DNA from 2 places in the Streptomyces sp. NPDC127177 genome. Region 2 is predicted to be linked to the other one. Evidence: predicted binding sites of a transcription regulator. Region 2 holds the regulator's gene; the other holds the start of a gene.
The links. Region 2 encodes HspR, which represses chaperone genes until heat shock. Its sites were predicted from a motif close to TTGAGNNNNNNNNNCTCAA; they were not measured.

Region 1: a site for HspR is predicted at 7,648-7,666, ahead of lon (endopeptidase La). Genes of this name have one in related genera too.

What each region holds. Positions count from the first base shown of each region.
Region 1 covers NZ_JBHXUW010000061.1:26,516-42,175, reverse strand. Annotated here, with positions in the region: gene ACFVJX_RS29565 (response regulator transcription factor) at 1-616, opposite strand, end outside; gene ACFVJX_RS29560 (spermidine synthase) at 852-1,544, opposite strand; gene ACFVJX_RS29555 (hypothetical protein) at 1,680-2,327, opposite strand; gene ACFVJX_RS29550 (hypothetical protein) at 2,324-3,694, opposite strand; gene ACFVJX_RS29545 (ABC transporter ATP-binding protein) at 3,691-4,482, opposite strand; gene ACFVJX_RS29540 (hypothetical protein) at 4,493-5,389, opposite strand; gene ACFVJX_RS29535 (RNA polymerase sigma factor) at 5,386-5,988, opposite strand; gene ACFVJX_RS29530 (nucleotidyltransferase domain-containing protein) at 6,047-6,865, opposite strand; gene ACFVJX_RS29525 (cysteine hydrolase family protein) at 6,919-7,503, opposite strand; gene lon (endopeptidase La) at 7,689-10,115, shown strand; gene ACFVJX_RS29515 (polysaccharide deacetylase family protein) at 10,260-10,940, opposite strand; gene ACFVJX_RS29510 (lysozyme) at 11,241-12,086, opposite strand; gene ACFVJX_RS29505 (MarR family winged helix-turn-helix transcriptional regulator) at 12,311-12,808, shown strand; gene ACFVJX_RS29500 (protein phosphatase 2C domain-containing protein) at 12,848-13,633, opposite strand; gene ACFVJX_RS29495 (nitrate- and nitrite sensing domain-containing protein) at 13,998-15,660, shown strand, end outside.
Region 2 covers NZ_JBHXUW010000064.1:4,288-19,947, forward strand. Annotated here, with positions in the region: gene ACFVJX_RS30015 ((Fe-S)-binding protein) at 1-532, opposite strand, end outside; gene ACFVJX_RS30020 (sugar transferase) at 656-1,243, opposite strand; gene dnaK (molecular chaperone DnaK) at 1,814-3,682, shown strand; gene grpE (nucleotide exchange factor GrpE) at 3,679-4,344, shown strand; gene dnaJ (molecular chaperone DnaJ) at 4,477-5,679, shown strand; gene ACFVJX_RS30040 (heat shock protein transcriptional repressor HspR) at 5,681-6,127, shown strand; gene ACFVJX_RS30045 (LuxR C-terminal-related transcriptional regulator) at 6,156-7,169, opposite strand; gene ACFVJX_RS30050 (LuxR C-terminal-related transcriptional regulator) at 7,166-8,146, opposite strand; gene ACFVJX_RS30055 (helix-turn-helix transcriptional regulator) at 8,334-9,344, opposite strand; gene ACFVJX_RS30060 (hypothetical protein) at 9,458-9,769, shown strand; gene ACFVJX_RS30065 ((2Fe-2S)-binding protein) at 9,766-10,086, shown strand; gene ACFVJX_RS30070 (pyridoxamine 5'-phosphate oxidase family protein) at 10,194-10,598, opposite strand; gene clpB (ATP-dependent chaperone ClpB) at 10,798-13,392, shown strand; gene ACFVJX_RS30080 (YbjN domain-containing protein) at 13,542-14,120, shown strand; gene ACFVJX_RS30085 (4'-phosphopantetheinyl transferase family protein) at 14,352-14,741, opposite strand.

The sequences.
Region 1 (15,660 bases), on a different contig from region 2:
CCCAGTCCCAGACCTCCGCCAGCAACTGCTCCCGGGAGAGCACCGCACGCGGGGTGTTGGCCAGGCAGACCAGCAGGTCGAACTCGGTCGGCGTCAGATGGACGTCGTCCGCGCGCACCCGCACCCGGCGCTGCGCGTGATCGATCTCCAGCTCGCCGAGGCGCAGTATGCCGCTGCGCGGCGTCACGGCGGCCAGCGCGGCCCGCTCGACCCGGCGCAGCAGGACGTGCACCCGGGCCGCCAGCTCGCGCATGGAGAACGGCTTGGTCATGTAGTCGTCGGCGCCGACCCCGAGGCCGACGAGCATGTCGGTCTCGTCGTCCCGGGCGGTCAGCATCAGCACCGGCACCGGGCGCTGTGCCTGTACCCGGCGGCAGACCTCGAGCCCGTCGAAACCGGGAAGCATGATGTCGAGCACCATCAGATCCGGCTGCCAGGCCTCGGCCGCGTCCACGGCCGCGGGGCCGTCGAGCGCGGTCTGCACCAGAAAGCCCTCGGCCCGCAGCCGGGCGGAAATGGCATCGACGATCGTCGCGTCGTCCTCGACCACCAGCACCCGGCGCTGTGCGCCCGGGGTGGCCGCGACACCGTTGTGGGTGGTGTGTGTCTGTTCCATCGCCCCGCCCCTGCCCGCTCTCACGGGGGCCATTCCCCCGGACGCGCGGTTTTCGCTTGTGAATTTCGTGGGAGATCCCGCTATCGGCAAGCAGCGTAAAGGCAGCGGGCGCCTTCCGGCTACGCAGGGTGCAAGGGCACAGGAGTGCGTTGGTCGCGCAAAGGTGGCGGAGTGTCGCTCTTGTGGCGCTTGGCCCCCGGGCGTCCCAGGGGCCCGCATACCCGGCGGGGGAATCTCAAGCTGCTCGAATTGCGAGATGGACCACGTCGGGAACGCCTCGGGCAACGCCTACTTCTTCGGTTCGAACCCCATGGAATCCGGCATTGCGCAAGGCTTGTTCGAATTCGCCGGACGGCTGTGCGGACCACACCGCGAGCACCCCGCCGGGGGTGAGCCGCCGGTGGCAGTCGGCGAGACCGGCGGGGGAGTAGAGGTCGCCGTTGTCCTCCGTGACGGTCCAGTCCGGCCCGTTGTCGATGTCCAGACACAGCGCGTCGTAACGTTGCGTAGTCGTACGGAGATGGGCCACCAGGTCCGTCGTCAGGATCTCGGTCCGCGGATCGGCGAGCGCCTCCCCTGAGACACCGGCCAGCGGCCCGTCCAGGTGCCAGTCCACGATGGCCTGCTCCCGCTCCACCACCGTGATCCGGCCCCAGCGCGGCTCGGCGGCGGCCCGGACGAGCGAGAACCCGACCCCCAGCCCGCCGATGAGCACCGCCGGGGCGGTCCGCCCGGCAGGCAGCGCGGCCAGTGCGGCATCGATCAGCAGCCGCTCGGAGCGCCCGTCGGATGTGTCCATCAGGAAGCACCCGTTGGCGATGATCTCGTAGTCGTCGCCCCGCCTGCGCAGGACGACCTCCCCGTACGGTCCCTCGCGGCGGTCGAGGGTGACAGGGGCGAGGGCGTCGGGGCCGTAGGTGTGGTGCATGGTGCTGGTCTCCGGTGGATGGTCGGCGGGTGTCACCGCCGGTCGGTGTCGCGCCCATCCTGGCCCGGCCGGCCACGCCCGGGCCAGCGGATTGCCCGATCGGGCCCCGGGCGGGCGCCTGCGGGACGCATCCGGTCAGCCGCGCTCGGAGCGGGCCCCGCGCACCGCGAGCAGCGCCGCTCCCACCCCGTACGCCAGCAACGCCACGACCCACGCCGCCACCTGCGGTCCCGGCTGCATCGGCCAGGCCCACACGGCGGCCGGCCCGCCCGGGGTGCGCGGCGCCGCCAGGTACACCGCGCCGCCGTAGACGGTCATCGGCAGCCAGCTCAGCCGGGCCCCGATCAGGGCGGCGGAGGCGGCCGCCACCCCGCTCGCGCCGAGCACGTTACGGATCATGCCCGGTGCGCCGAACGCCTCGGGGTGCCCGGGGACGGCCAGCGCGAGCGCCGCGGCGGCCGGCAGGGTGAGCGCGAGCAGATGCGCGAGCCGCCGCGGCCACCAGCGGCGCACAGCGGTCCGGTCGAGCTCGTCGGCGGCGGCGTACAGGCTGGTGCCGACCGCGGCGGACACCAGCAGGGGGGCCAGCACGAGGACCGGGACGCGGGCGGTGTGGTCGAAATCCGGCCGGTCCTCCAGCCAGTCGGCGGCCCAGGCGGCGAACAGGACGACGCAGGCCAGCGTGAGGGCGGTACGGGGGAGTCCGCGGGAGCGGATGTAGAGAAGCGGCAGCTCCGGCCGGAGCGCGGAGCGGTTCGGTACGGCGTCGGCGGTGGCGTTCACAGGACGGGGACCTCCGACGCGTCGCAGCTCTCGCGCGTGGCCAGGTAGCGGCCGAGCCAGACGCGGCGCTCGGGGGCGGGCATGGCTTCGAGGCGGCGGAACCGGGGGGCCTTCTCCGCGCCGGGGGGCTGCGCGGCGCCGGGGCCGGCGAGCCAGTTCGTGACGGCGTCGTCCGTGTCCATGACCCGGGTGGAGTCGTCCGAACCGTCCGGATTCCCGGCATCCGGGGAATCCGGGCACTCCCGCCTTCGCTCGAACGCGATCGATGCCGCCGCCTGCCATGCGAGGTTCTCGGGCCTGCTCAGCCGGTCGCGGACGATCCCCCAGCCCCGGGCGGGCATCGACAGCTGGACCTCATCGGATCCCTCCCGGACCTCGTGATCCACATACCTGACCGGCGCCCCCGGCACTCCGTCCAGCCGCCCGATGAGCCCTGACAGTGCCCGGGACACCTGCGGCAGAAACGTCGCGTCGAGCCCGTTCAGGCACACCCGCGGGGTGCCTTCCGTGCAGACCACGCGGGCGCGGGCGGGATCGTCGCGGAGCAGACCGGGGCCGTTGTGCACGATCAGCGGCGCGACCGCCGCCGCCACGGCGAGCGGTACGACGGCGAGGAACCTGCGCCGGGCCGCGTGGGCGACCAGCACGGTCAGGGCGAGCCCGCAGGTCCACGCCACCATCGCCGGGGCGAACCACCACACGGGCAGCCGGCCGCTGAGCCCGTACTGAAGGGTCGGGTCGAGGTACCGCGCCGACGACTCCGAGTAGTTCGGCACACCGAGCGCGACGTACAGCACCACGGCAAGGGCGGGCGGGGCCAGCCTCCACCGGCACCGCTGACCGACGGCGAACCCCAGCAGCCCGACGGCCACCAGGAAGCCGCAGTCCACGACGGCGAAGGACGGGTACGGGCTGCCTCCTCCGGCGTACGGCCAGGTGGCCAGCAGCGAGGCGGCCAGCACGAGGAGATACCCGGCGACCGCCCAGAGCGCGAGCGGCAGCGCCGCCACGACGACCCGTGTGGACCTGGCACGCGGGGTGGAGAGCCAGAGCCCGGCGGTCGAGCGCCGGTGTTCGCGGGCGCCCTGCCAGCAGGACGCGGCCGCCAGCAGCGGACCCGCGAGCAGGGTGGCGGCCGGGTGGAGGTACCCCTGCGTCTCGCCCCAGTCGCCCTGCCAGGTGTCGGCCTTGGCCGCCATGGTGACGCCGAGCGTGACCGCCGTACAGGCACCGGTCCACGGTGCGACGCCGCGACGCAGCTCGGTGCGGAGCGCGCGGAGCGTCGGACGGTACGCGGCGGGCGAGCGGGTGGGGCTGGGGGCGGGGGAGTCCCGCTGCTCGGGGGCGAGGGTGCCGGTCGTCGTCATCGGGCGCCCGCCGTCGCACGGTGGGCGCGCAGGGCGGCGGTGTAGCCGCGCTCGATCGGGCTGCCGGCCAGGCCCGCGTCGCCGGCTTCGCCGGCCTCGCCGCCGAGGGCCGACAGCTCGGCCGTGGTACCCCGGTACGCGATCCGGCCCGCCTCGATCAGCGTCACATCGGCGCAGGCCGTGGCCACGTCCTCGACGAGATGCGTGGAGAGGATCACCGTGGCCCGTTCGCCGAGCTCCCGCATCAGGGTGCGGAACTCCACCCGCTGTTCCGGGTCGAGACCGGCGGTCGGTTCGTCGAGCAGCAGCAGATCCGGTTCGTTGACGATCGCCTGGGCGATGCCCACGCGCCGCACCATGCCGCCCGACAGGGTCTTCATCCGGGCGTCGATCCGGTCGGCCAGGCCCACCCGCTCCACCGCACGCTCCACCGCGGCCGCGGTCCGCGCGCCGTCCATCTCCTTGAGCCAGGCCACATAGGCGACGAACTCGCGGACGGTGAACCCCGGGTAGAAGCCGAACTGCTGCGGCAGATAGCCCAGCCTGCGCCGGACCGCCGCGCGACCGCGGTGGTCCGCTGCCGCACCCGCCTCGCTGCCCAACAGCTCGACCCGCCCGGAGGCCGGAGCGGCCGCCGTGGAGACGACCCGGATCAGCGAGGTCTTCCCGGCGCCGTTCGGCCCGAGAAGCCCGTGCACGCCGGGCCCGAAGTCGAGATCGATGCCGTCCAGGACGGTCGTACGGCGGTATCGGACCGTCAGCCCGGTAACGCTGACTGTGCTGCTCACACGATCACGCTCATGACTTCTCCAGGTGGTCGAAGGATCTGCGGCGCAGGACCAGCAGCCCGGCGCAGAGCACGGCCGCCGCCGCCCAGACGCCCTGGGCGGCGGGCCCCGCGAAGTAACGGGCGGCTTCCGCCAGGGGCTCGCCGAGCCCGGAGGAGCGCGTTCGGACGGCCGGCAGGACGACGGCCGCGGCCCAGCACGCGGCGACCGACGAGGTTCCGGTGCGGCAGCCGACGTAACTGCCCAGCGCCAGCGCCGCCAGCGTCATGGCCAGTCCCGGCAGCAGCCACGCCGCTGCCCCCGGGCCGCCGCCCGACGCGGGCAGCACCGCCCAGGCCAGCGCGAGCACCGGGACGGCCACCACCAGTACCGCCGCCGTCCTGATCAGCAGCAGCCGCAGCCCGCCGCCCGGGGTCGTGACGGCGATCTCGTGGACCGGGTCGGCGGAGCGCCCGTAGGAGACGCCGACCCCGGTGAGCGGCAGCACCGGCGCGACGACCAGGAGCAGGGGCCGCGCCGAGTCGTCGAGCCCGCCCCCGTAGGCCAATGCGACGGCCCCGAGCGCCACCAGCACCAGCGCCGCCGCCCATGCCCCCCGCAGGGCGGGACCGGCGGCCCACAGCACCCGCCCGATCCGGCCGGCGGCTCCCGGCACCGGCCACCGCGGGAGCCCCCGCCCCCGTGCCGGCCCGGGTACCCGCTCCGCAGCCACCGCCGCCAGCACCGCCGTCCGCACCCCCGCCAGCAGCGCTACCGCCTCCCCCTGCTCGCGCACCGACGCCGACACCCGGGCCGCGCAGTGCGCGCACGACTCGACGTGCTTCTCCAGGGACCAGGCATCCGTCTCGGCGGCCGTTCCGGCGGCGTACCGCCCGGCCAGTTCGTCGCCCACGTGCCAGACCGTCATGCCGTGCCTCCCAGCGGACCGTTCTCCACAACCAGCCGGTCCAGCGCGGTCCGCAGTTCGCGACGGGCCCGCGACGCCCGGGTCTTGACCGTTCCCTCCGGTATGCCGAGCAGCCGGGCGGCCTCCCGGGTGGTGAGGCCGTCGATGACCGTGGCCCGCAGGACCTCCCGGAGTTCGGGCGAGATCCGGTCCAGCGCGGCGCCCACATCGCCGTATTCGAGGCCTGCAAGCACCCGGTCCTCGGCGGACGGCACGGCCGCCGCCCACCGGTCGCCGTCGGCGTGCTCGGCCCGCGCCGCCCGCTCCGTCCTGGCCCGGCTCCGCTGCGCGTCGACGAGTCGGCGGGCGGCGATCACCCAGAGCCAGCCGCCCGCCTCGGCGCCCCGGTGCGAGCCCGCCGAGCGCCAGGCCGTGACGAAGGTGTCCTGGAGGACCTCCCGTACCGTCTCGGGGTCGGCGCAACGCCGGTTCAGCCGGGCCAGCAGCCAGCCGGAGTGCCGGTCGTAGAGAGCGGCCAGGGCCGTCGTCTCCCCCTGTGCGACGGCGCGCAGCAGCGCCTCGTCGGTCGGTTCGTCCCCCGGGGGGCGCAAGTGGCTCACACCTCCTCTATCGGAGGCCGGGCCCCGTCCGGTTCACGAATCCGGTGGGTGGACGCGGTCAGGGTCTCGGCGCCTTCTCGCCGTGCACCGCGATGTGTTCGGCCGCCAGCCAGGGAGCGAGGTCGTCGACCAGCATCGACAGGACGGCCGGGTCGGTGGTCGGGGCGCGGCCCGTGCGGGCGGCCAGCCGCATCTGCCCGGCCCGTTCGGGCAGGTCCGGGCGGTAGCGGGCGAACAGTTCGGCGGATTCGGTCAGATCGCTGGTCCAGCCGCCCCACTGCGGCATCACCAGGGTGAAGCCGGTGCGGACGATCCGGCGGGCGACGCCGCGGCTCATGGTGAGGCGTTCGGCGTCCGTGGTGGCCCCGGCCGCGCGCTCGTGCCAGCGGGGGAGCAACAGGCACAGATCACCGTTGGTCTCACGGGCGAGCAGCGAGGTCGGCCGGTAGCGCGGCAGCTGTGCGGCCAGGTCGTCGCCGAGCAGCGGTGTGCACAGACAGGCGACGAAGAAGCCTCCGTCGTGGCGTTCGAGCTCGCTGAGCAGTGTGGCCGCGCCGTCCAGCAGGATGCCGACGCCGTCGACCACGTCGAACGCGGTGTCCAGTGCGGTTTCGATCCCGTCGGCGTCGGCCCGGTCCCGGTCGGTGGGCCGGTCCCGAAGGGCGAGCAGCAGGTCCAGGTCGGAGACGCCGGGGACGGCCGTGCCGCGCGGAACGCTGCCGTAGACGTAGGCGCTGTCCAGCCGGTCGGGACCGAAGACCTCGGCGATGCGCGTACGGGCCGCGTCCACGACCGCCGCGAACGGCGCGGGCACCCGCTCCAGGGAGCCCTCCCGCGCGATCGTGCCGTCCTGGTCCAGCCCTCGGTCTTCGCTCATGCGGGCACTCTGCCCTGTCGCGCGGGCCGGCGCCGACCCCTTTTCGGGTGGCCTCAGCGCGCCCGGGACGCCGGCGCGGTGAACGTCACGTCCGACGCCGCCACGGTGACCTCGGCGTCCCCGCTGATGGCCCACGCGGCGACCCGCGACACCACCGCCGCCGGGACCGCCCCGCTGATCCCCGGGGCCGCCGGGACGTCCTGCGTCGCGTGGGCGTCGTACGGGAGGGCGACCCGGTACCCCAGCGCCAGGGCGGTGCGAGCCGTGGCCTGGACGCACATCTCCGACATCACTCCGCACACCACCAGAGATTCGACACCGGCCCCGGCCAGCAGCTCCCCGAGCGATGTGCCCGCGAAGCCGTCGTCCCTGGTCTTGCGGATCACGCGCTCGGCCGGGCCCTCCTCGACGGGAAGGTGCAGCGCCCAGCCCGGTGTGTGCGGCTCGTCCCCGGAACCGGGTGCGCCGTCGTTCTGGAGGTGGACGACCAGGGCGCCTCCGCGGCGGGCCCGTGCCAGCAGGTCCGCCGTGCGGTCCAGCAGTACGGCCGCGCCGGGCACCGCCCGCCCGCCCGTCACCCCCGCCTTCTGGACGTCCACGACCAGCAGGGCCTGCGAGGGGAGCGTGTATGCGGTCATGGCGTCATCCTGTCCGCCGCGAGCCGGGCCTTCCAGGGATTTTGCGGGCGCTGTTCCGTGTTGCACACAAGGCGTGCGAAGGCAGCCACCCCCCGATCGCTCACAGCGAACACACCCCGGGGAACATTGAGCGACTCAGAAGCATTGAGTCTGCATAGCTCAACTTGACTGCCGAAGGGGAGATCATGGCTACCGAGTCCAATGCGGTCACACCGCTCACCCTGCCTGTGCTGCCGCTCGACGACGAGGTCGTGCTGCCCGGAATGGTGGTGCCTCTGGACCTGTCCGACACCGACGTACGCGCCGCGGTGGAGTCCGCCCAGGCCGCGGCCCGTGAGGGCGGCGGCAAGCCCGAGGTGCTGCTCGTTCCGCGCATCGACGGCACCTACACGGGAATCGGTGTCGTCGGCACCGTCGAGCAGGTCGGGCGGCTGTCCGACGGCGATCCCGGCGCGCTCATCCGCGGCCGGGGCCGGGTACGGATCGGCGCCGGGACCGGCGGACCGGGTTCCGCGCTCTGGGTGGAGGGGACCCGGGTCGACGCGTCGGCCCCCGACCCCCTCCCCGGAGCCGCCGCCGAACTGGCCAAGGAGTACAAGGCGCTCGCCACCAGCTGGCTGAAGCAGCGCGGCGCCTGGCAGGTCGTGGACCGGGTCCAGCAGATCGAGGACATCTCCGCGCTCGCCGACAACTCCGGATACTCGCCCTTCCTGACCATCACCCAGAAGGTGCAGCTGCTGGAGACCGCCGACGCGGTCGCCAGGCTGAGGCTCGCCGTCCAGTGGCTCGGTGAACACCTCGCCGAGCAGGACGTCGCCGAGTCCATCGCCAAGGATGTCCAGGAGGGCGTCGACAAGCAGCAGCGCGAGTTCCTGCTGCGGCGCCAGCTCGACGCCGTGCGCAAGGAGCTCTCCGAACTCAACGGCGACTCCGGTTCCGGTGACGAGTCCGACGACTACCGTGCGCGCGTCGAGGCCGCCGACCTTCCCGAGCACGTCCGTGCGGCCGCCATCAAGGAGGTCGACAAGCTGGAGCGCTCCTCCGACCAGAGCCCCGAGGGCTCCTGGATCAGGACCTGGCTCGACACCGTCCTCGAACTGCCGTGGACCGAGCGGACCGAGGACGCCTACGACATCAAGGGCGCCCAGGAGATCCTGGACGCGGAACACGCGGGCCTCCAGGACGTGAAGGAGCGCATCACCGAGTACCTCGCGGTACGCAAGCGGCGTGCCGACCGCGGTCTCGGAGTGGTCGGCGGGCGTCGCGGCGGAGCGGTGCTGGCCCTGGTGGGTCCCCCTGGCGTCGGCAAGACCTCGCTGGGCGAGAGCGTCGCGCACGCCATGGGCCGTGAGTTCGTCCGCGTCGCACTCGGCGGCGTCCGGGACGAGGCGGAGATCCGGGGCCATCGGCGCACCTACGTCGGCGCGCTTCCGGGACGCATCGTCAGGGCCATCAAGGAGGCCGGTTCGATGAACCCGGTCGTCCTGCTCGACGAGATCGACAAGGTCGGCTCCGACTTCCGGGGCGACCCGGCCGCGGCCCTGCTCGAAGTGCTCGACCCGGCCCAGAACCACACCTTCCGCGACCACTACCTGGAGGTCGAACTCGACCTCAGCGACGTCGTCTTCCTGGCCACCGCCAACGTCCTGGAGGCGATCCCGGAGGCCCTGCTCGACCGGATGGAGCTGGTCAGGCTCGACGGCTACACCGAGGACGAGAAGGTCGTCATCGCCCGCGACCACCTGCTCCCGCGCCAGCTGGAGCGGGCCGGTCTGGAGCCCGACGAGGTCGCTCTCGACGAGTCGGCGCTGCGGAAGCTGGCCGGCGAGTACACGAGGGAGGCCGGCGTCCGGAACCTGGAGCGGGCCGTGGCCCGGCTGCTCCGCAAGGTGGCGGCCCAGCACGAACTGGGCGACCGGGAACTGCCGTTCACGGTGGCCGACGAGGACCTGCGCGGTCTGATCGGCCGGCCGCACCACGTCCCGGAGTCCGCCCAGGACCCGGCCGAGCGCCGCACAGCGGTGCCGGGTGTGGCCACCGGGCTCGCGGTGACCGGCGCCGGGGGCGATGTGCTCTTCGTGGAGGCATCGCTCGCCGATCCGGAGACCGGGGCGTCCGGACTGACCCTCACCGGTCAGCTCGGCGACGTCATGAAGGAGTCCGCGCAGATCGCGCTGAGCTTCCTGCGTTCGCACGGCGCGGAGCTGGAGCTGCCGGTCGCCGACCTCAAGGACCGGGGCGTGCACATCCACTTCCCGGCGGGTGCCGTCCCCAAGGACGGCCCGAGCGCGGGCATCACCCTGACGACCGCGCTGGCCTCGCTGCTCTCCGGACGGCTGGTCCGTACGGATGTGGCGATGACCGGTGAGGTCTCGCTGACCGGGCGGGTGCTGCCGATCGGCGGCCTGAAGCAGAAGCTGCTCGCCGCCCACCGGGCCGGCATCACCACCGTGGTGATCCCGCAGCGCAACGAGGCCGACCTGGACGACGTCCCCGCCGAGGTGCTGGACACCCTGGAGGTCCACCCGGTCACCGACGTCCGCCAGGTCCTGGAGATCGCCCTCGCCCCGGCCTCGGCCCCGGCGGAGCGGAGGATCCCGGCCGCCGCGTAGGCGCCGCACAGTGACGGGCGTGGCGCCACGGGCGCGGCCGGTACGGACGGCCCGTCTCCCCCTCGCGGGGAGGCGGGCCGTTTCGCGTGCGGGACCCGGCGGGCTGCCCGGCGACCCCTGGCGGCGCGGAATACGGGACAGGCCTCAGGGGCGGTAGATCGTGCCCGGGACCGGCTCGGCGGGCGCCATCAGCTGGGGCACCGTCACGAAGGTGTAGCCCTGCTTCTTCAGCGCGTCGATGATGCCCGGCACCGCGGGCACCGAGCCCTTGTAGATGTCGTGCAGCAGGATGATGCCGTCCTTGCTCGCCTGGTCGAGTATCCGCTTCTTGATCAGCGCGGAGTCGGTCGTCGAGTAGTCCTTGGCGGTGGCGCTCCACAGGATCTGCGAGAGCCCCAGGTCCTTGCTGATCTTGGAGACGGTGTCGTCGGTACGGCCCTGCGGCGGGCGCATCAGCCTCGGCTTCCTGCCGGTGATCGCGGCTATCGCGTCCTGCGTCTTCTCCAGCTCGGCGCGTATCTGGGCGGGCTTCTTGTCCGTCAGGATCTCGTGCGACCAGGTGTGGTTGGCCACCTCGTGCCCCTCGGCCTCGATGCGGCGAACCGTGTCGGGGTGCTTCTTCACATGGTTCTTGCCCAGCAGGAAGAAGGTCGCGTGGATCTTCTCCTTCTTGAGGATGTCCAGCAGGCGGGGGGTGTCCTCGGCCGGGCCGGCGTCGAAGGTCAGGGCTATGCACTTGGCCTTGCGGCAGTCCACCGGGCCGAACGACCCCTTGGCGTCGGAACCGGCGTCGGCCCGTGCGGAGCCGGGGGCGGTGGTCTCCATCGAGCAGCCGCTCAGCGTCAGGGTGAGCGCCGTCACAAGAGCGACGGCCAACCCCGCACCGATCGACTTCGTCCTATTGGGCACGGCAGGTCACTCCCTCGTGGCTGGACGGCGCACACGCTGTGCGTCCCGAAGGACTATACACAGTGCGTATACATGCGGTGTATAGCGGGCGGATCGACTCGCTCCCACAGCGAAGTGCCTGCTCAGGCGCGTGAAATGGGGAAAACCCGGCGACGGGGTGCGTCACCGGGTTCTCCTGCGTGGACGGTGCTGCCGGACGGCCGGCGGCGGAACGGCTCAGCCGTTGGCCAGCGCCTGTACGCGGTCCAGGGCGCCGTTGAAGTGGCTGTGGTCGCCCACCGTGGGGCCCGTCGAGGTGTACTGCCACATCGTGTAGAAGTCCCAGCCCGCCGGAAGCGCACCGACGGCGGAGGCGTAACGGGCCACCCAGAGCGGGTTGGTGGTGCCGAAGCCCGCGTTGTTGCCCGTGCAGGTCTGCCACCAGCTCGTCGCGGTGTAGATGACCGCGTCCCGTCCGGTGCGCGCCTTGTAGGTGTTCACGAAGTCACGGATCCAGGCGACCATCGCGGCCGGGCTCTTGCCGAAGCACTGGTCGCCGTACGGATTCCACTCGATGTCGAGCGCGCCCGGCAGGGTCCGGCCGTCCTTGGACCAGCCGCCGCCGTGGTCCACGAAGTAGTTGGCCTGGACGGCGCCGCTCGTGGTGTCCGGGGTGGCGAAGTGGTACGAGCCGCGGATCATTCCCACGTTGTACGAGCCGTTGTACTGCTGGGTGAAGTCCTCGTTCGTGTAGTACGTGCCCTCGGATGCCTTGACGTAGGCCCACTTGGCGCCGCTTCCCCACAGGGCCGCCCAGTTCACCGCGTCCTGGTGGCCGCTGACGTCCACGCCCTCGGTCTGCGCGGCGCGGGTGCCGATGGGCAGTGCGCCCTGGCCGTCGTGGGCGATGACCCCCATGCCCATGGTGGCCGAACCCCGGACGGGCTTCGCGGGGGCCGGGTTGTCGGTGGCGCCCGCGGCGCCGGGAAGGGCGACGAGGAGGGAGAGGGCTGCGAGCAGGGTTCCCGCGGCCGCGAGGCGCGAGCGGCGGGATGTCTTGGAGCCGGATCTGTGCACGGGCATTGCGTGCCTCCGAGGCTTCAGTGGGGGGATCTGCTGATCCAGGGACCGGCGGACGCACCCCTGGTGGCGCGTCATGGTGTGAACACGCCACGTATGACGCTACGCACGTAGACCCGGGCTGTGGAAGAGGGCCTGGACGGTGCCGTTGGTCTACTCCTGCGAAATACTGGCGGAGCTGCGGCGATGACCGGCGGTGGAAGAAACTTTCAGCGGCAGGAAAGCTCATGAGGGGTGTTGACGTGCACGGGAGCGAAAAAGGGAGTGAACCCGGCATTGCAGGGGGGAGTGGTGTGGACCACGAATTCCTGGCTCTGGAGCTGGAGTTGGCGGTGTTCCTGCGCCGCGCACGGGCCAATTCCGGTGAAATGGCGCGCGAGGTGCATCCGGAGCTGGAAGCCGCCGCCTACGGACTCTTCGTGCGGCTGGAGTCGGCGGGCCGGCAGCGGGCCACGGATCTCGCCTCGTACTTCGGGGTCGGCAAGGCCACCATGAGCCGTCAACTGCGCGCCCTGGAGAACCTCGGACTGGTGGCGCGCGAACCGGATCCCGCCGACGGGCGGGCCTTCCTCGTCGGGCTCACCGACGAGGGCCTCGACCGCTTCCGCCGTGTCCGGGACGCGCGCCGGGACCGCTATGTCCGCAAGCTCGCCGACTGGGACCGGGCCGAGGTCGCGGAACTGGCGAGGCTGCTGCACCACTTGAACGCCCGCGCAGAGGACTGACGGCTCCACATCCGGGCGGCCGGCCCCCGCCGCTCCGCCTCACGGCTCCACGTAGACCGCTGTCGCGTCGTCGTGCGTCTTGCCGCGCCGCAGCCGGACGCGGTCCGTGTCCGCCTCCTCCAGGGCCCGGACCCGGTCGATCAGCTCCTGGGGCCCCTCCTTGCGCAGCACCCCGAGGCAGTCCGCCCAGTCGCCCTCGCCGAACATCTCCGTCCAGCGGCTCGCCCCGTCCGTCATCGCGGCCAGTGCCCGCACCTCGGCGCGAGGCGTACGGCCCGTCACCGCGCGGTGCGCGACGGCCGGATCGGCGGCGGCGGTGAAGAAGCCGCCCTCCTTGTTCCGGACCTGTGCGTCGGCGATGGCGTCGGAGGCGAGCGAGCCCGGCGGCAGCCGGTCGAGCCGGTCGTCCAGCAGGGCGCGCACCGACCCGTCCGGCGACTCGACGAGGAGCACCGAATCGGAGAGGACCAGGTGTTCGATCTCGGTCTCGTCCCAACGCACCATCACGACGGTTGCCTGCGGCGTACGCACGTGAGAAAGGTCACACAGGGAACGGTGCGTGTCGGCGGTGCGCCGGATGGACTCCGCCAAGATGTCCTGCAGAGTCAGATCCCGCCGCGAACCCGACAGTTCGACCAGGGCGCCGCCCAGCCGGGCGGTGAACCACGGGACCGAGTGCGCACAACCGTCGTCCCCCTGGGGTGGGGTGACCCCGTCGAGCAGCACCAGGCCCCCGCCCTGGCCGGATGCGGGAAGGACGGTGGCGGCCCAGTCCTCGTTCGGGCGGCCCGGAATGCCGGCGGCGGTGGCGAGCTCCATGCGCATGGGGTCAGTCTGCACGACGCCTTCACGAGGCCTGCACGGGCCCGTGATCGGTCCGTACCAGCAGGTCAGGCGGGCAGCTGATTCGGAGGGAATCGGTCCACCAGGTGTGCGGGCGGGCATCCTGCCAAAGGCTGACCGGAAGTTCCAGCCAGGCGTACGGGTGTGCCGTCGGGGCTCCGCGGGGAGAGTTGTTCGTCAACTCCGGAGTGTTGTTCACTCGTTCGAGTGGCGGAGCGGTTGATGCGCGCCCCCCTCTCAAAAGCACTGGAATGGTCGGAAGCCGTACCAGGGGTCGGGGCGCTCGTTCAAGTGGCCGTGCGTCACCTCTGCTTCAAGGGCGGACGAGTCAAGATTGCGAGCACCGGTGCAGAAGAAGCGGCCTCGGAGCAAGGGCGGCAAGAACAACGGTTCCGAGGTGGCGCCTTCGGCGCCGGCTGAAGGCGGGCGCCCCGTGCGCGTACGCCGTCGGCTGGTCGCGGGGGTCGCGGTCGTCGGGATCACCGTCATAGCCGCGGGAGCCCCGGCTGCCCTCGCCGCCTCGTCGGATCTGAACGATTCGCAGCGGCTGGTCACCCTCGCGGAGCTCAACCAGCAGGCCGTCGCGCTCGCGCACTCCCTCGCCGACGAGCGGGACGAGGTCACCGCCTATATCGCCGCGGGCCGGGAGGGCAAGCCCGGCGAGGCGAGCACCGCGGGCAGCCGCAGCGCCCGCGTCGACCAGCAGGTGGACGAGATGCGGGACTCGGCCCCCGCCGTGCTGCGCCGCGACCTCTCCACCATTCCCTCGCTGCGCCGCGACGCCGTCAGCGGCAAGGGTTCGGCGCTGGAGGCCCATCAGTCGTACTCAGAGGTCATCGCCAAGCTCCACGGCCTGGCCGCCGACCTCGCGGAGAAGACCCCGCCGCGCGCCGCCGAGTCGGGGCGCACCCCGCTCGCGCTCGGCCAGGCCACCGAGCACGCCTCCGCCGCCCGCGGACTGCTGCTCGCCGCGCTCGCCGTCCCCCGCAAGGAGCCCGTCACCCGGACCGACCCGTTCACCGGGCTGCCCGTCCAGACGCAGGACGAGGGCCCCACCAAGGACGACCGCACCCGTGACGAGCTGAGCGCCGCCGCCCAGCAGGCCCGCGTCGGTGAGCTCTCCTCGCTCGCCGACTTCGACCAGGCCGCCGGGTCCACCGCCCGCGACAAGCTCGCGTCCACCGTGACGGGACCCGAGGTCAACAGCGCGGAGAAGTACCTCGCCGAGCTCACCGACCGCCCGGAGCTCTCCGAATCCGACCAGCAGGTCAGCACCAAGAAGGTGGCGTCGGCGCTCTCCGCCCGGGTCGACCGGATGAGGAGCGTCGAGTCCGCGCTCACCACCGCGCAGGTCCACCGGCTGGAGCAGCTGCGCGACGACGACGTCACGGCGCTCGAACTGCGCGTCGCGCTGCTCGGCGGATGTCTGCTGATCGCCGTCGGCGTCTCCACCGCCGTGGCCCGCACGCTCACCCAGCCGCTGGCCGTGCTGCGGATCGGCGCCGCCCGTCTCGCCGCGGAGCCCGCCACCGCCGAACCCGTCCGCTACACCGGCCGCAACGACGAGTTCGCCCAGGTCGTACGGTCCATCAACGCCCTGCACGGCAGGCTGCACGGACTGCTCCACGAGTTCAACGGCCGGTTCGAGAACCTGGAGAGCGAGCGCGCCGAGCTGCTCGCCGGCCGCGAGGCACTGACCCTCCAGCGCGCCGAACTGCAGGTCCGTACGGCCGATCTGACAGCCCAGCTGGAGAAGCTGAAGAACACCGTCCACCACACCTTCGTCAACCTCTCGCTGCGCAACCTCGGCCTCGTCGAGCGCCAGCTCGGGGTCATCGAGTCGCTGGAGGAGCGCGAGCAGGACCCGGAGCGCCTCGCCACCCTCTTCAAGCTGGACCACATGGCCACGGTCATGCGCCGGCACAGCGAGAACATGCTGGTCCTCGCGGGCGCCGAGCACGGACACGCGCACCCCGGCCCGATCCCGCTGGTCGACGTGTTGCGGGCGG
Region 2 (15,660 bases):
TCGCGCCCTCGAGACCGCGCAGGGTCAGGATCGCCAGGCCGATGACGAGGATGACGTACTCGACGAAGTACGCCTGCCAGGCCTTGGAGCCCGCGAAGCGCGACTTGCGGCCGGCCCGGGAGGGCAGGTTCAGCAGCCGGATGGCGATCAGCACGAGGATGCCGACCGTCGTCATCAGGCCGATGAACTCGATGTACAGCTCGAACGGCAGCCATTCACCGATGATCGGGAGAACCCAGTCGGCCTTGAAGAGCTGCCCGTACGCCTGGAGCAGCGTCGGCGGCAGTGTCAGGAAGCCGATGGCGACGAACCAGTGCGCGAAGCCGACGATCCCCCACCGGTTCATCCGGGTGTGGCCGAGGAACTCCTTGACCAGGGTGATCGTGCGCTGCTTCGGGTTGTCGGTGCGACTGCCGGCCGGGACCGGCTGTCCGAGCGTGACGAACCGGTAGATCTGCGCGACGGCTCGGGCGATGAGCGCAACGCCGACCACGGTCAGCACCAGCGACACGATGATCGCGGCGAGTTGCATTTGGGGGCTCCTCGGGCCTGCGAGGGTGGGTTCCAGCGCTACTGAGGTTGAGCTACAGCGCTACTGGCGAGTACTCGGAATTACTAAGCAGTAACTTAATCAGTCTGTGCTGACACTATCCACTTATTCCGCGGCGCTGTAGCCGGGCAGGCGGTGATCTGTGTCGCTCAGGCAAGCCTGGCCCCGCCGCACTAGGCCGCGCACCGCACCGCGCAGCGGTGTGTACACGGCCTCCGCCAGGATCGTCAGGTCCAGGGCGATCCGGTGGTGCTCGGCGTAGTGCTGGTCCAGGAGCGCCGCCTCGTCCCACGGCATCGCGGAGCGGTGGCGTACCTGCGCCAGACCGGTGAGACCGGGCTTGAGTTCCTGCCGCCAGTGTCGCGCACCGGCGAGGCTGTTCCGTTCGTCGCCCGGCGCGAGCGGTGCGGGTCCGACCAGGGAGAGTTCGCCCCGTACGACGTGGGGGAGCCGGGAGATCACGTTCAGCCGCAGCCGTCGGGTGCGCAGCGACCGCAGTACGAAGGGCCTGCCCGCGAGTCCCGCGCGGGGGGAACGGGTCAGTACGCCGCCGGGGCGCCGCTGTACGGCGAGTGCGAGGGCCGCCGCCGCGAGGAGCGGGGCGGCGAGTAGCAGCAGCAGTGAGCCGAGGATCAGGTCCAGGACGCGCTTGGCGGTGGGGCGGGGCGGGGACGTGGGGGTCAGGGTCCTCAGGGCTTCGAGGGCGCGCGCCGTGAGGGGTGTCCTCGGGGGCTGCCACGGACGGCGCGCAGATCCGAATCCGGGTCCGAATCCCGGTCCGGGCCCCGGCCCGAACCCCGATCCGAACCCCGGTCCGAAGCCGGGTCCGGACCGCGGCCGGGGGCGCGATCCCTGCGCCCGTCTCTGCCACTGCGTCCGCCACCGCGCCCGCCGCTGTCGCTGCCTCTGTTTCTGTGTCTGCATCGTTCGCCCCTGCCTGGGTCGGCCGCCTGGAGTCACGGACCGAGTGCCGGTTTTGTGGCGGCTCACGGCATTTTGTGACAGAACGATCCCATGGCGCGATGATGGGGAGGGGTTGCGTGGCTAGTGGGGCGGGCAGGTGTCGCCGCGCAGCCGGTTCGGATCCGTCCCTGTGTGACCCGTATGCGGCAGATGTTCACCATCACGAAACGGACAATGCGCTGGTGGCGCGTGGTGTGTGCACGATAGTTGAGTCGCCTCGACTCAGGTCTGTTGACTCCGGGAGCGATGTCATGCATCCTTGAGCCAGATCCACTCAAGTAGTCAGTTGGAGGAATTGAAATGGCACGTGCGGTCGGCATCGACCTGGGCACGACTAACTCCGTCGTCAGCGTTCTCGAAGGCGGCGAGCCCACCGTCATCACCAACGCCGAAGGCGCCAGGACCACGCCGTCCGTCGTCGCCTTCGCGAAGAACGGCGAGGTACTGGTAGGCGAGGTCGCCAAGCGCCAGGCAGTGACGAACGTCGACAGGACGATCCGTTCGGTCAAGCGCCACATGGGCACTGACTGGAAGATCGAGATCGACGGCAAGGGCTTCAACCCGCAGCAGATGAGCGCCTTCATCCTGCAGAAGCTGAAGCGCGACGCGGAGTCCTACCTGGGCGAGAAGGTGGCCGACGCGGTCATCACCGTCCCGGCGTACTTCAACGACTCCGAGCGTCAGGCGACGAAGGAGGCCGGCGAGATCGCGGGCCTGAACGTCCTGCGTATCGTCAACGAGCCGACGGCCGCCGCACTGGCGTACGGGCTCGACAAGGACGACCAGACGATCCTCGTCTTCGACCTCGGTGGCGGCACCTTCGACGTGTCCCTCCTGGAGATCGGCGACGGCGTCGTCGAGGTGAAGGCCACCAACGGTGACAACCACCTCGGTGGTGACGACTGGGACCAGCGCGTCGTCGACTACCTGGTGAAGCAGTTCGCCAACGGGCACGGCGTGGACCTGTCCAAGGACAAGATGGCTCTCCAGCGTCTCCGCGAGGCCGCGGAGAAGGCGAAGATCGAGCTGTCGTCCTCGACGGAGACCTCGATCAACCTGCCGTACATCACGGCGTCGGCCGAGGGCCCGCTGCACCTGGACGAGAAGCTCACGCGCTCGCAGTTCCAGCAGCTCACCGCGGACCTCCTGGACCGCTGCAAGAACCCGTTCCACAACGTCATCAAGGACGCGGGCATCCAGCTCTCCGAGATCGACCACGTCGTTCTCGTCGGTGGCTCGACCCGTATGCCGGCCGTCGCCGAGCTCGTCAAGGAGCTCACGGGCGGCCAGGACGCCAACAAGGGTGTGAACCCGGACGAGGTCGTCGCCATCGGCGCCTCGCTCCAGGCCGGTGTCCTCAAGGGCGAGGTCAAGGACGTCCTGCTCCTCGACGTGACCCCGCTGTCCCTCGGTATCGAGACCAAGGGAGGGATCATGACGAAGCTCATCGAGCGCAACACCACGATCCCGACCAAGCGTTCCGAGATCTTCACGACGGCCGAGGACAACCAGCCGTCCGTGCAGATCCAGGTCTACCAGGGCGAGCGCGAGATCGCGGCGTACAACAAGAAGCTCGGAATGTTCGAGCTGACCGGTCTGCCGCCGGCCCCGCGCGGTGTGCCGCAGATCGAGGTCGCCTTCGACATCGACGCCAACGGCATCATGCACGTCGCTGCCAAGGACCTCGGCACCGGCAAGGAGCAGAAGATGACCGTCACCGGTGGCTCCTCGCTGCCGAAGGACGAGGTCAACCGGATGCGTGAAGAGGCCGAGCAGTACGCGGACGAGGACCACCGTCGCCGCGAGGCCGCCGAGTCGCGCAACCAGGGCGAGCAGCTCGTCTACCAGACGGAGAAGTTCCTCAAGGACAACGAGGACAAGGTCCCCGGTGACGTGAAGACGGAGGTGGAGACCGCGCTCACCGAGCTGAAGGAGAAGCTCAAGGGCGAGGACACCGCCGAGATCCGTACGGCCACCGAGAAGGTCGCGGCCGTCTCCCAGAAGCTGGGCCAGGCGATGTACGCCAACGCCCAGGCCGAGGGTGGCCCGCAGGCCGACGGCCAGCCGGGCGCCGAGGGTGCGGAGCAGGCCCAGGGCGATGGTCAGGACGATGTCGTCGACGCCGAGATCGTCGACGACGAGAAGGACACCAAGGGCGGTGCGGCGTGACCGAGGAGACTCCGGGCTTCGAGGAGAAGCCCGACGTCCCCTCCGGCGCCACCTCTGACGACGCCGGGACGGAGGCCGCTGCCACCCCCTCTGCCGAGGAGGAGGCGGCGGCCCCCGCCGGGGACGCGAACCAGACAGCAGGTCTGACGGCTCAGCTGGACCAGGTCCGTACCGCGCTCTCGGAGCGCACGGGCGACCTCCAGCGGCTCCAGGCCGAGTACCAGAACTACCGCCGCCGCGTGGAGCGCGACCGGGTCACGGTCAAGGAGATCGCGGTCGCGGGTCTTCTGTCCGAGCTCCTGCCCGTGCTCGACGACGTCGGCCGGGCCCGGGAGCACGGCGAGCTCGTGGGCGGGTTCAAGTCGGTGGCCGAATCGCTGGAGACGGTCGTCGCCAAGCTCGGCCTCCAGCAGTTCGGCAAGGAGGGCGAGCCCTTCGACCCGACGATCCACGAGGCCCTGATGCACTCGTACGCACCGGACGTCACCGAGACGACCTGCGTGGCGATCCTGCAGCCTGGGTACCGGATCGGTGAGCGCACCATCCGTCCCGCACGGGTGGCGGTGGCCGAACCCCAGCCGGGGGCGACCCCGGCGGCCGCGAAGGACGCTGACGAAGAGCAGGCAGGCGACGAGGAGAGCGGTGGCGGCGAGGAGGTCTGACATTCTGTCCGACCACTCGGTTGCACACCGCCCGGCCGACGGGGCCGATCGTCTGGATCATGCCGGACTCCATGAGTCCGGCATGATCCGATCGAGAGGCCCCGGGCCGGTCGTCCGGAAGGAGGGACGTCGATGAGTACGAAGGACTTCGTCGAGAAGGACTACTACAAGGTTCTCGGCGTCCCCAAGGACGCCACGGACGCCGAGATCAAGAAGGCGTACCGGAAGCTCGCGCGCGAGTTCCACCCGGACGCCAACAAGGGTGACAACAAGGCGGAGGAGCGCTTCAAGGAGGTCTCCGAGGCCAACGACATCCTCGGTGACACCAAGAAGCGCAAGGAGTACGACGAGGCCCGCGCCCTCTTCGGCAACGGCGGCTTCCGCCCCGGACCCGGCAGCGGCGGCGGCAACTTCAACTTCGACCTGGGGGACCTCTTCGGAGGGGCCCCGGGTGGCGGCCAGGGCGGCGGAGCCGGTGGCTTCGGCGGCGGTGGCGGTGGCGGCGGTCTGGGCGACGTGTTCGGCGGCCTCTTCAACCGCGGTGGCGGCGGCGCCGGCACCAGGGTGCAGCCGCGCCGCGGCCAGGACATCGAGTCCGAGGTGACGCTCAGCTTCACCGAGGCGGTCGACGGGGCCACGGTCCCGCTGCGGATGTCCAGCCAGGCGCCCTGCAAGGCGTGCTCGGGCACCGGCGACAAGAACGGCACCCCCAGGGTCTGCCCGACCTGCGTCGGCACCGGACAGGTCTCGCGCGGTACCGGCGGCGGCTTCTCGCTCACCGATCCCTGCGTGGACTGCAAGGGCCGGGGCCTCATCGCCCAGGACCCGTGCGACGTCTGCAAGGGCAGTGGCCGGGCGAAGTCCTCGCGGACCATGCAGGTGCGGATCCCGGCGGGCGTCTCCGACGGCCAGCGGATCCGGCTGCGCGGCAAGGGCAGTCCGGGCGAGCGCGGCGGACCGGCCGGCGACCTCTACGTCGTCGTCCACGTCGACGCCCACCCCGTCTTCGGCCGCAAGGGCGACAACCTCACGGTCACCGTGCCCGTCAGCTTCACGGAGGCGGCGCTCGGCGGCGAGGTGAAGGTGCCCACGCTCGGCGGGCCCCCGGTCACGCTGAAGCTTCCGGCCGGCACGCCCAACGGGCGCACGATGCGCGCCCGCGGCAAGGGCGCCGTGCGCAAGGACGGCAGCCGGGGCGACCTGCTCGTCACCGTGGAAGTGGCGGTCCCCAAGGACCTGGGCACGGACGCCCGGGACGCCCTGGAGGCCTATCGCAAGGCCACCGCGGACCAGGACCCGCGGGCGGAGCTGTTCCAGGCAGCGAAGGGAGCTTGAGATGGACGGCCGCCGCCGTAATCCGTACCAGCTGACCGACGAATCCCCGGTGTACGTGATCTCGATCGCGGCCCAGCTCTCGGGTCTGCATCCCCAGACGCTGCGCCAGTACGACCGCCTCGGCCTGGTCTCTCCCGACCGCTCGGCCGGGCGCGGACGGCGCTATTCGGCCCGCGACATCGAGCTGCTGCGTACCGTGCAGCAGCTGTCGCAGGACGAGGGCATCAACCTCGCCGGCATCAAGCGCATCATCGAGCTGGAGAACCAGGTCGCCGCGCTCCAGCAGCGGATCGCCGAGCTCTCGGCGGCCGTGGACGGGGCGGATGCGGCGCTGCAACAGCGCGAGGCGCAGGTGCACGCCTCGTACCGGCGCGATCTGGTGCCGTACCAGGACGTGCAGCAGACCAGCGCACTGGTCGTCTGGCGGCCCAAGCGGCCGAAGGACTGAGGGGGCCGAACCCCTGCGCAGGAGCCCGTCACCCCGGAACGCCGGGGGTGGCGGGCTCCTGCGGTGTCCCGGGCGGCACGGCAGGCTCGACGATGCCGGAGCGGACGAGGAGTGCGCCGAGGTGGGTGCGGCTGGTGGCGCCGAGGGTCTGCATGAGTTTGGAGATGTGGGCGCGGCAGGTGCGGACGCTGATGCCGAGCTTCTCGCCCACGGCCCGGTCGGCGTATCCCTCGACCAGGAGGCGCGCGATGCTGTGCTGGACGGCGGTGACGGGGGCGCCGGGGACGGCGGTCGGCAGGTTCTGGGTGAAGGGTGTCGCGCCGGCCCAGAGCGTTTCGTAGACCTGGACCAGGTAGCGGACCAGGGCGGGGTGGCGGATCTCCAGGGCCACGCTGCCGTCGGGGTCGGCGGGGATGTAGGCGATCTCGCGGTCGAAGATGAGGAGGCGTCCCACGGTCTGCTCCATCGTGCGGATCCGGAGAAGATCGGAGGGGATCTCCGTCAGGTACTCCTTGAGACGGGGGCTGTAGCGCGCCGGGTGTTGGTAGAGGTGCCTGAGCCGTCCCCCTGCCGCGATGACGAATCCGGCGTTCTCCAGTCCCTGCCGCATGTTGTGGGCCATGCGGTTGCCGCCGGGCTGGGCGGTCAGGACTTCCTCTCTGGCGGACTTCGACGCGTTCCGGATCGCCGCGCGGATCCGGTCGTTCCCTTCGAGCACGGTGATCGAGAGATTGGGGTCCGTACCGGCCGGCGCCGCCAGCGGCACCAGTGAGCTGGTCAGCGCGGTGACGAGCCGGACACGTTCGTCGATCTCCCGGCTGAGGGGCTGGAGCAGTTGGCCCAGGGCCGCGGGCGGGGGGACGGGACGCAGCCAGGTGTCGTCCTGCGGATCGGGGAGGAGCAGCGCGAGGTCGACGAGGCAGGGTGCGGGGCCGAGCGCGCTCCGGGCGATGCGTCCTGAGCGGAGGGCCTCCGTGTAGAGGGTGACGGCCGCTTCGCACAGTTGCCGCTCGCTGTGGGGGTGCACCGCCGGTCCGGTCATTTCTGGGTGCGTTCCGCGATGCCGGACTGGACGAGGAGTGCGCCGAGGTGGGTGCGGCTGGTGGCGCCGAGGGTCTGCATGAGTTTGGAGATGTGGGCGCGGCAGGTGCGGACGCTGATGCCGAGCTTGCGGGCCACGACCTGGTCGACGTGTCCCTCGGCCAGGAGGCGGGCGATGCTGAGTTGGGCCGGGGTGACCGAGGCGCTGGGCGGGGCCGGCTGGAGGGGTTCGGTGAGCGGGGTGGCCTGGGCCCACAGGACCTCGTACACCTGGATCAGATAGCGGACCAGCGCGGGGTGACGGATCTCCAGGGCGACATCCCGCTCGGCGTTGGCGGGGATGAAGGCCACGGTCCGGTCGAAGACGAACAGCCGCTCGACCGTCTGCTCTATGGTGCGGACCTGGATGTGGCCGGGCGGCACCTCGTCCAGATACGCCTTGATGGCGGGGCTGTATCGGGCCGGGTGCTGGTAGATGTGGCGGAGCGTGGCGCCCCGCTCCACCGTCGACAGGGCGCGGGACAGCGCCTTCTTGAGCTGCTCGACCGGACGGGTGCTGCCCGGTTGCAGGGTCAGGATCTCGTCCTGCGCGCTGTCCAGGGCGTTCTGGATGGTCCCCTCGATCAGCGGGATGCCTTCGAGGACGGTGATCGCGAGGTTGGGATCGGTACTGGCGACGGAGGCCAGGGGAGCCAGCGAGTCGGCCAGCGCGGCGGACAGCCTGATGCGTTCGTGGATCTCCCGGATGACGGGTTGCAGCAGGTGCGTCAGAGCGGCCGACGGCGGGACCGGACGGAGCCAGGCGCTGTCCTGCGGATCGGGGTGAACGAGCGCCAACTCCATGAGGCAGGGAGCGGCTTCGAGTGCGGTCCGCTCGATTCGCCCTGCGCTCAGTGCCTCCGTGTAGAGCCTGACGCCTGCTTCGCACAGTTCGCGCTCTCCGTGCGAGTGTGTCGTTATGTCCGCGTCTCTGCCCATTCATGCCCCCCCACTTTTGGCAGTGCAGCAAGATGACGGTGGTGGCAGCGTATCGGCCGAGGCAGTGTGGGGGTGTCGGGGGAGCCGGGAACTCTCCCGGCTTTCATCAGGGCGCGGCCACACCTCTCCCCCGTCGTGTGGTCAGGCCTTGGCCCGAGGGGTGGGGAATCCTGCGGGTGCCGCTCAGTCAGGAATCCTGATCCAGGATTCCTGACTGAGCGATCAGGTAACCGAGCTGGGCGCGGCTGGTGCTGCCGAGGGCGACGGCGAGCTTGGCGACGTGCGCCCGGCAGGTACGGACGTTCATGCCCAGTCGGCGGGCGATGGAGTCGTCGACATGGCCCTCGATGAGGAGCTGAGCGATGGAGCGCTGGACCCCGCTGATGCCCAAGGGGGACGGTTCGTACTTGAGGTCCTCACGCAACGGGGCGGCCCGGGTCCAGAGTTGCTCGAACACGTTGGCCAGGTACTCGACCAGACCGGGGTGGCGGAGTTCCAGGGCGACCTGGCGGTCGTCCTGAGCGGGAATGAAGGCCACGGTCCGGTCGAACACGATCAGACGCTCGATGAGCTCTTCGAGCGTCCGGATCTCCACGTTGCCGTCGGCCATGCGGTCCGCGTACGCGAGCGTGCTGGGGCTGTGGCGCACGGTGTGCTGGTAGAGCGTGCGGATGCTCACCCCGCGGTCGACCACGGACAGTCCGCGTTCGAGGGACTTGCTGAGGCGGTCCTCGATCCGGCCGCCGCCGGGCTGGACGGTGAGGACTTCGGTGCGGCACTCTGCGGTGGCCAGGTCGAGGGCGGCGTTGATCCTGTTGACCCCCTCCAGCACGGTGATCGCGTGGGTGCTCGGCGGACCCTGGGTGCTGATGTCCATGAATGGCTCGAACGACTCGGTGAGCTGGATCGAGTGCCGGCGGCGTTCCAGGATCTCGCGCTCCACGGGGTGCAGATGCTGCGCGAGCGCGGCCGACGGCGGAACGGGGCGGAGCCAGGCCGGGTCGTCCGGATCGGGATGGAGCAGGGCGAATTCGATGAGGCAGGGTGCGGGCTCGACTTCGGCGCGCGTGATGCGTCCCATGCGCAATGCGCTGGCGTAAAGACGGCCTCCCGCCTCGCATAGTTCGGTGATCCCATGAGGATGTGCCGGATTTATGTTTCTTGTGGCCATATCTTCACCCCCCAGGTTCCTGAACATACAGGAACATGATGCATCTCCTCAGTGGTGCTCGCGTGCTCAGATGGGACATCGTCTTAGGTGCGGGGGAGAAGAATCCACAAGTGAGGACGAAGCCGACTATGTATAAGCGAATGCTTCGCTCGGCGCTTGCCGCCTCGTTCGTTGCGGCCCTGGGTGTGGGGCTGTTGGGCGTCAGCGACATCGGCGGGAGCGAGGGGGCTGCCGCCGGCGGTGACATCGGCTGGACCGTCAAGGCCGCGGCTTCCGATGACATCGGCTGGACCGTCAAGGCCGCGGCTTCCGACGACATCGGCTGGACCGTTCGGGCTGCGGCTTCCGACGACATCGGCTGGACCACCCCGCCCGGCAACGCGGGCGACATCGGCTGGACCACCGCGCCCGCGGACAGCAATTCGTCCACTCCGGCCCACACAGTCGCATGACCACCCCGCCGGACGACCGGACCTTCAGGCGTGAGATGGCGACCGCCTACCGCTCAGGGTGGCATTTCATCGACCTCGTCACGGCACTGCCCCACCGTGGTGATTCGTTGATGGTCACTCTGTTCGGCGACCCGGTCGTCGTGGCGCGCGAGGACGACGGAGAGGTTCGCGCCTACCGTTGCCTGCGCAAACCACGCGGCGCCCCGCAGCCCGTCCGCTGCGCCGTCCGGTACGACATGATTTTTGTGAACCTCGCACAGCGTGACCACCAGCTGTTCGAACCCGAAGCCATCGCCGCCACCCCCCGCAGTGCCTGAGCGATCCCCCGTCGTTCCACGTCGCTCAGACACTCCCCCACACAACGGCGCCACCGTGACCTGAACACGGTGGCGCCGTTGTGCTGTCCGCTCGCGGCCGGCCGCGGTCAGCCCCTGCCGAGCGCCCGGTCCAGGGTGATCTCGATGACGACCCGGTCCGGGTTGGGTGACGGCGTGCGCCCGTAGCGCTCCGTGTGGCGGCGTACCGCCTCCTCGACCCTGCCCTGCTCCGTACGCACCCTGGCGACGCCCTCCAGGGTCGCCCAGCGGCGTCCGTGCACCTGGCAGGCCGCGACGCGGGCGCCTTCCGGGCCCGCGGCCAGGATGTTGGCGACCTTGCGGCTCTTCCGGTTGGTGATGATGCGGGCGAGGCCGGCCTCTGGGTCGTACGTCACGCACACCGGGACCACGTGCGGGGTGCCGTCGGGGCGGGGTGTCGTGAGGGTGCACAGGTGGTGCTCGCGCCAGAAGGAGAGGTACTCGGGGTCCGGGCTGTGTACGTCGACTGCCATGGGGCCAGCGTAGGAGTGCGGGGGGCGCCCTGCGGTGGCGGGCGGCCGGAGCGGCCGGTTCACTCGGAACATCGCAACCTTGGCGGAGGGCCCGGAAAGGGCGCCGTTTTTGCCTTGAGTGGAATAGACTCAACTTTGTGCACGTTGATCGTGTCAGAAGTGAGTACGGGCCAGTCATCGCAAGGAGGAGAGAGCGCACGTGGACGCCGAGCTGACCAACAGGAGCCGGGACGCCATCAACGCGGCCACCAGCAGGGCCGTGAAGGACGGGCACCCCGATCTGACCCCGGGGCATCTGCTGCTCGCGCTGCTTGCGGGGGAGGACAACGAGAATCTCGTCGACCTGCTGGCCGCCGTCGAGGCGGACCAGATCGTCGTGCGGACCGAGACGGAACAGCTGCTTGCCGCGCAGCCCAGCGTGACCGGCTCGACCGTCGCACCGCCCCAGCCCAACCGCGAGCTGCTCGCCGTCATCTCCGACGCGGCGAGGCGGGCCAAGGAGCTCGGCGACGACTACATCTCCACCGAGCACCTCCTGATCGGCATCGCGGCCGAGGGGGGCCGTGCCGGTGAGATCCTCGACGGGCAGGGAGCCAGTGCGAAGAGGCTGCTGGACGCATTCGAGAAGAGCAGGGGAGGGCGCCGGGTGACCACACCGGACCCGGAGGGCCAGTACAAGGCCCTGGAGAAATTCGGTACGGACTTCACCGCGGCGGCACGCGAGGGGAAGCTCGACCCGGTCATCGGCCGCGACCAGGAGATCCGTCGCGTCGTCCAGGTGCTCTCGCGCCGCACCAAGAACAACCCCGTGCTCATCGGTGAGCCCGGCGTCGGCAAGACGGCCGTCGTCGAGGGCCTCGCCCAGCGCATCGTCAAGGGGGACGTCCCCGAGTCCCTCAAGAACAAGCGGCTCGTCTCGCTGGACCTGGGCGCCATGGTCGCGGGCGCGAAGTACCGCGGCGAGTTCGAGGAGCGGCTGAAGACCGTCCTCTCCGAGATCAAGGAGAGCGACGGCCAGATCATCACGTTCATCGACGAGCTCCACACCGTCGTCGGAGCGGGCGCCGGAGGCGACTCCGCCATGGACGCGGGCAACATGCTCAAGCCCATGCTGGCCCGCGGCGAGCTGCGGATGGTCGGTGCCACCACGCTCGACGAGTACCGCGAGCGGATCGAGAAGGACCCGGCGCTGGAGCGCCGGTTCCAGCAGGTGCTGGTGGCGGAGCCGTCCGTCGAGGACACCATCGCGATCCTGCGCGGGCTCAAGGGCCGGTACGAGGCCCACCACAAGGTGCAGATCGCGGACTCATCGCTGGTCGCCGCCGCGACCCTGTCCGACCGCTACATCACCTCCCGCTTCCTTCCCGACAAGGCCATCGACCTCGTCGACGAGGCGGCCTCCCGGCTGCGCATGGAGATCGACTCCTCACCCGTCGAGATCGACGAACTCCAGCGCGCCGTCGACCGGTTGCACATGGAGGAGCTGGCACTCAAGAACGAGTCCGACCCCGCCTCCAAGCAGCGTCTGGAGAAGCTCCGCCGCGACCTCGCCGACAAGGAGGAGGAGCTGCGCGGCCTCAACGCCCGCTGGGAGAAGGAGAAGCAGGGACTCAACCGGGTCGGTGAGCTCAAGGAGCGCCTCGACGACCTGCGCGGACAGGCCGAACGCGCCCAGCGCGACGGCGACTTCGACAGCGCGTCCAAGCTGCTGTACGGGGAGATCCCCGGCCTTGAGCGGGAGCTGGCCGAGGCCGCCGAGGCCGAGGAGGAAGCCGCGAAGGAGCCGAAGGAGACCCTGGTCAAGGAGGAGGTCGGCCCGGACGACATCGCCGATGTCGTCGGTGCCTGGACCGGCATCCCGGCCGGACGGCTGCTGGAGGGCGAGACCCAGAAGCTGCTGCGCATGGAGGAGGAGCTGGGCAGGCGCCTGGTCGGGCAGACCGAGGCCGTGCAGGCCGTCTCGGACGCGGTACGCCGTACCCGGGCCGGTATCGCCGACCCCGACCGGCCCACCGGATCGTTCCTCTTCCTCGGCCCGACCGGCGTCGGCAAGACCGAACTGGCGAAGGCCCTGGCGGACTTCCTCTTCGACGACGAGCGGGCCATGGTCCGCATCGACATGAGCGAGTACAGCGAGAAGCACAGCGTGGCCCGGCTGGTCGGCGCCCCGCCCGGCTACGTCGGCTACGAGGAGGGCGGCCAGCTCACGGAGGCGGTCCGCCGCCGCCCGTACAGCGTCGTCCTGCTGGACGAGGTGGAGAAGGCCCACCCCGAGGTCTTCGACATCCTGCTCCAGGTCCTCGACGACGGCCGGCTCACCGACGGGCAGGGCCGGACGGTGGATTTCCGCAACACGATCCTGATCCTGACGTCCAACCTCGGCAGCCAGTACCTGACCGACCGGCTGACCAAGCCCGAGGAGAAGAAGCGCCTGGTCATGGATGTCGTACGGGCGTCCTTCAAGCCGGAGTTCCTCAACCGGCTGGACGACCTGGTGGTCTTCTCCGCACTGTCCGGCGACGAGCTCGCCCACATCGCGGGGCTCCAGATCGACCGGCTCGCCCAGCGGCTGGCGGAGCGCCGCCTCACCCTCGACGTCACCCCCGCCGCCCTGGCCTGGCTGGCCGAGGAGGGCAACGACCCGGCCTACGGGGCCCGGCCGCTGCGCCGCCTCATCCAGACGGCGATCGGCGACCGGCTCGCGAAGGAGATCCTCGCGGGCGAGATCACGGACGGCGACACGGTCCGGGTGGACCGGGTCGGCGACGGCCTGATCGTCGGCGCCGCGACATGAGCGGCGTCCACCCGGCGTAACCCGGACCGCCGCGGCCCCGGTCCCCACCGGCTGGATATCAGCTTGTGGCGGATCGGGGCCGTTCCGGCTTGCCATGCCCCGCCCGGCATGGGAGAGGATGGCAGCCAACCGCACGAAGGGAAATTACGGTGAGCATCGATCCGTCCTCGATTCCTAACTTCGGGGGCCAGCCCGAACCGCAGGCGGCAGGACCGGAGGGCCCCGTCGTCCCTGACCAGGACCTCGTCAAGCAGCTTCTGGAGCAGATGGAGCTGAAGTACGTCGTCGACGACGAGGGCGACCTCGCCGCGCCGTGGGAGGACTTCCGCACGTACTTCATGTTCCGTGGCGAGGGCGAGCAGCAGGTCTTCTCGGTCCGCACGTTCTACGACCGCCCGCACGACACGGACCAGCGCCCGGTCCTGCTCGACGCGATCGACGACTGGAACCGCCGCACCCTGTGGCCCAAGGTCTACACCCACACGCACGAGCCCGAGGAGGGCTCCGAGGACACCGCCACCTCGGTCCGGCTGATCGGTGAGGCGCAGATGCTCATCGGCACCGGCGTCAGCCTGGAGCACTTCGTCTCCTCGACGGTCAGCTGGGTGCGGGCCTCGATCGAGTTCGACAAGTGGCTGCTCGAGCGCCTCGGCCTGGCCCCGGCCGAGGCGGAGACGGACGGCGAGAAGCCGGCCGACGGCACGGAGCAGACCGCTCCGGACGCCTGAGCCCCGTTCGGCGCACGAAGGCGACGGGCGAGAGCCCGGCCCGCAGAAAGCCCGGTCCTCCGGCGGTCTCAACGACCGCCTCAGGACCGGGCTTTCTGCGAACCGGAACACGGCACTTCGTGCACCGGACACGGGTCAGGAACGACGGCCCCATACCTGACGTCGAGTCAACGCAGGTGTGCGGGGCTCGTCGGAGCAGGTAGCACCGCCATGGCGGTGCTACCTCGGGCGTTACTCCGGTGGCCACACGGAGATGCCGCCGCCGAAGCCGGCCGGGACCGCGACGGCCGCCGTCCAGCCGTCCGGCACCGGGGCGTCGTCCACGCGCCAGGTGGTCGGCCTGGAGAGGACGTCGGTGGTCATCTCGGCCGGGCCCCGCTCCCACGCACGGGTCTCCAGCCGGGACAGGTCGGTGACGATCCCGACCCCGGTGGCCTTGAGGACCGCTTCCTTGCGGGTCCAGCAGCGCAGGAACGCCCTGGAGCGGAGCAGTCCAGCCGGTGCGGCGAGGACGGATTCCCGCTCGCGGGGGGTCAGCACGTTGCGCGCGAGCTCGTCGACAGGGAGCTCCCTGATCGCCTCGGCGTCCACCCCGACGGGGAAGGGGGCGGCGGCAAGCATGCCGAGTCCGGACGAATGGGAAAGACTGATTTGAAAATTAGTTCTTGGATAAACAATCGAGGGGGGCCCGTGGTCCTTACTCCCGCACCCGGGGCATGGGTGGCGGCCAAATGAAATGTCTGCGGCTGACTCGTGAAAACGCCGGGCCAATATGCGCTTAGCGGCCGCACGGCAAGAGACGTATTCGGCTGCCGCGTCGGCCGACCGGAGCCGCTTAAGCCGGGTGCGCTCGGTGGTGTCGAGAAGGGCGCTGTCCGCCGGGTCGCATGTGCCCGGCGGTACCTTCCACCACCACACCTCAGCGTCGGCCCGGGGGCGGGCGGCCTTGACGGGAGGGGGGATTGATGCGCGGTGCGTGGTCACTCGGTGACCGTATGCATGAAATCAGGGGCGGGAAGACAGGGTGGCAGCAATGGGACATCGATCTCACGCTCGGTGAGGGGTTGGTTGTCGACCGTGGTCAAAACCGTGGATTCGGCCTCCGTCTCTGGTGCGCGTGGGCAACTTGTTGACAGGGAGGCCTGAGGGGCGCCCGATCAGGAACCGCGGCCGGGGGGTGGGGCTTCTTCTCCAGTCCGGCTCCGAGCCGACTGCCGCAAGGGGCCGTCAGGCACGGGAGCGGACGGTGCGGGGCGGTTGGCCGCACCCATGGCCCGAGTGTCTGTGAACGGCGTTGAGCTGGGAGAACCCCGGAGGTCGCGGCGTAGGCGCGGCGGCCGGTGCGGCAGTCCGCTCCGGCCGGAAAAGTCATCAGCCGTGGACTTGCGGAAGGGGGAGGAATTCATGGGAGGAGGGTCGTGGGGGGAGGCGTGACGGGCGTTCTGGGGTGGCCGATTCTTCTTGACTGATTCTTGGTGCGCGAACTAGTGTCCGCGATGGAAAACAGGCCTTTTTTAAATCATGTTCTTGGCGCGAAAGT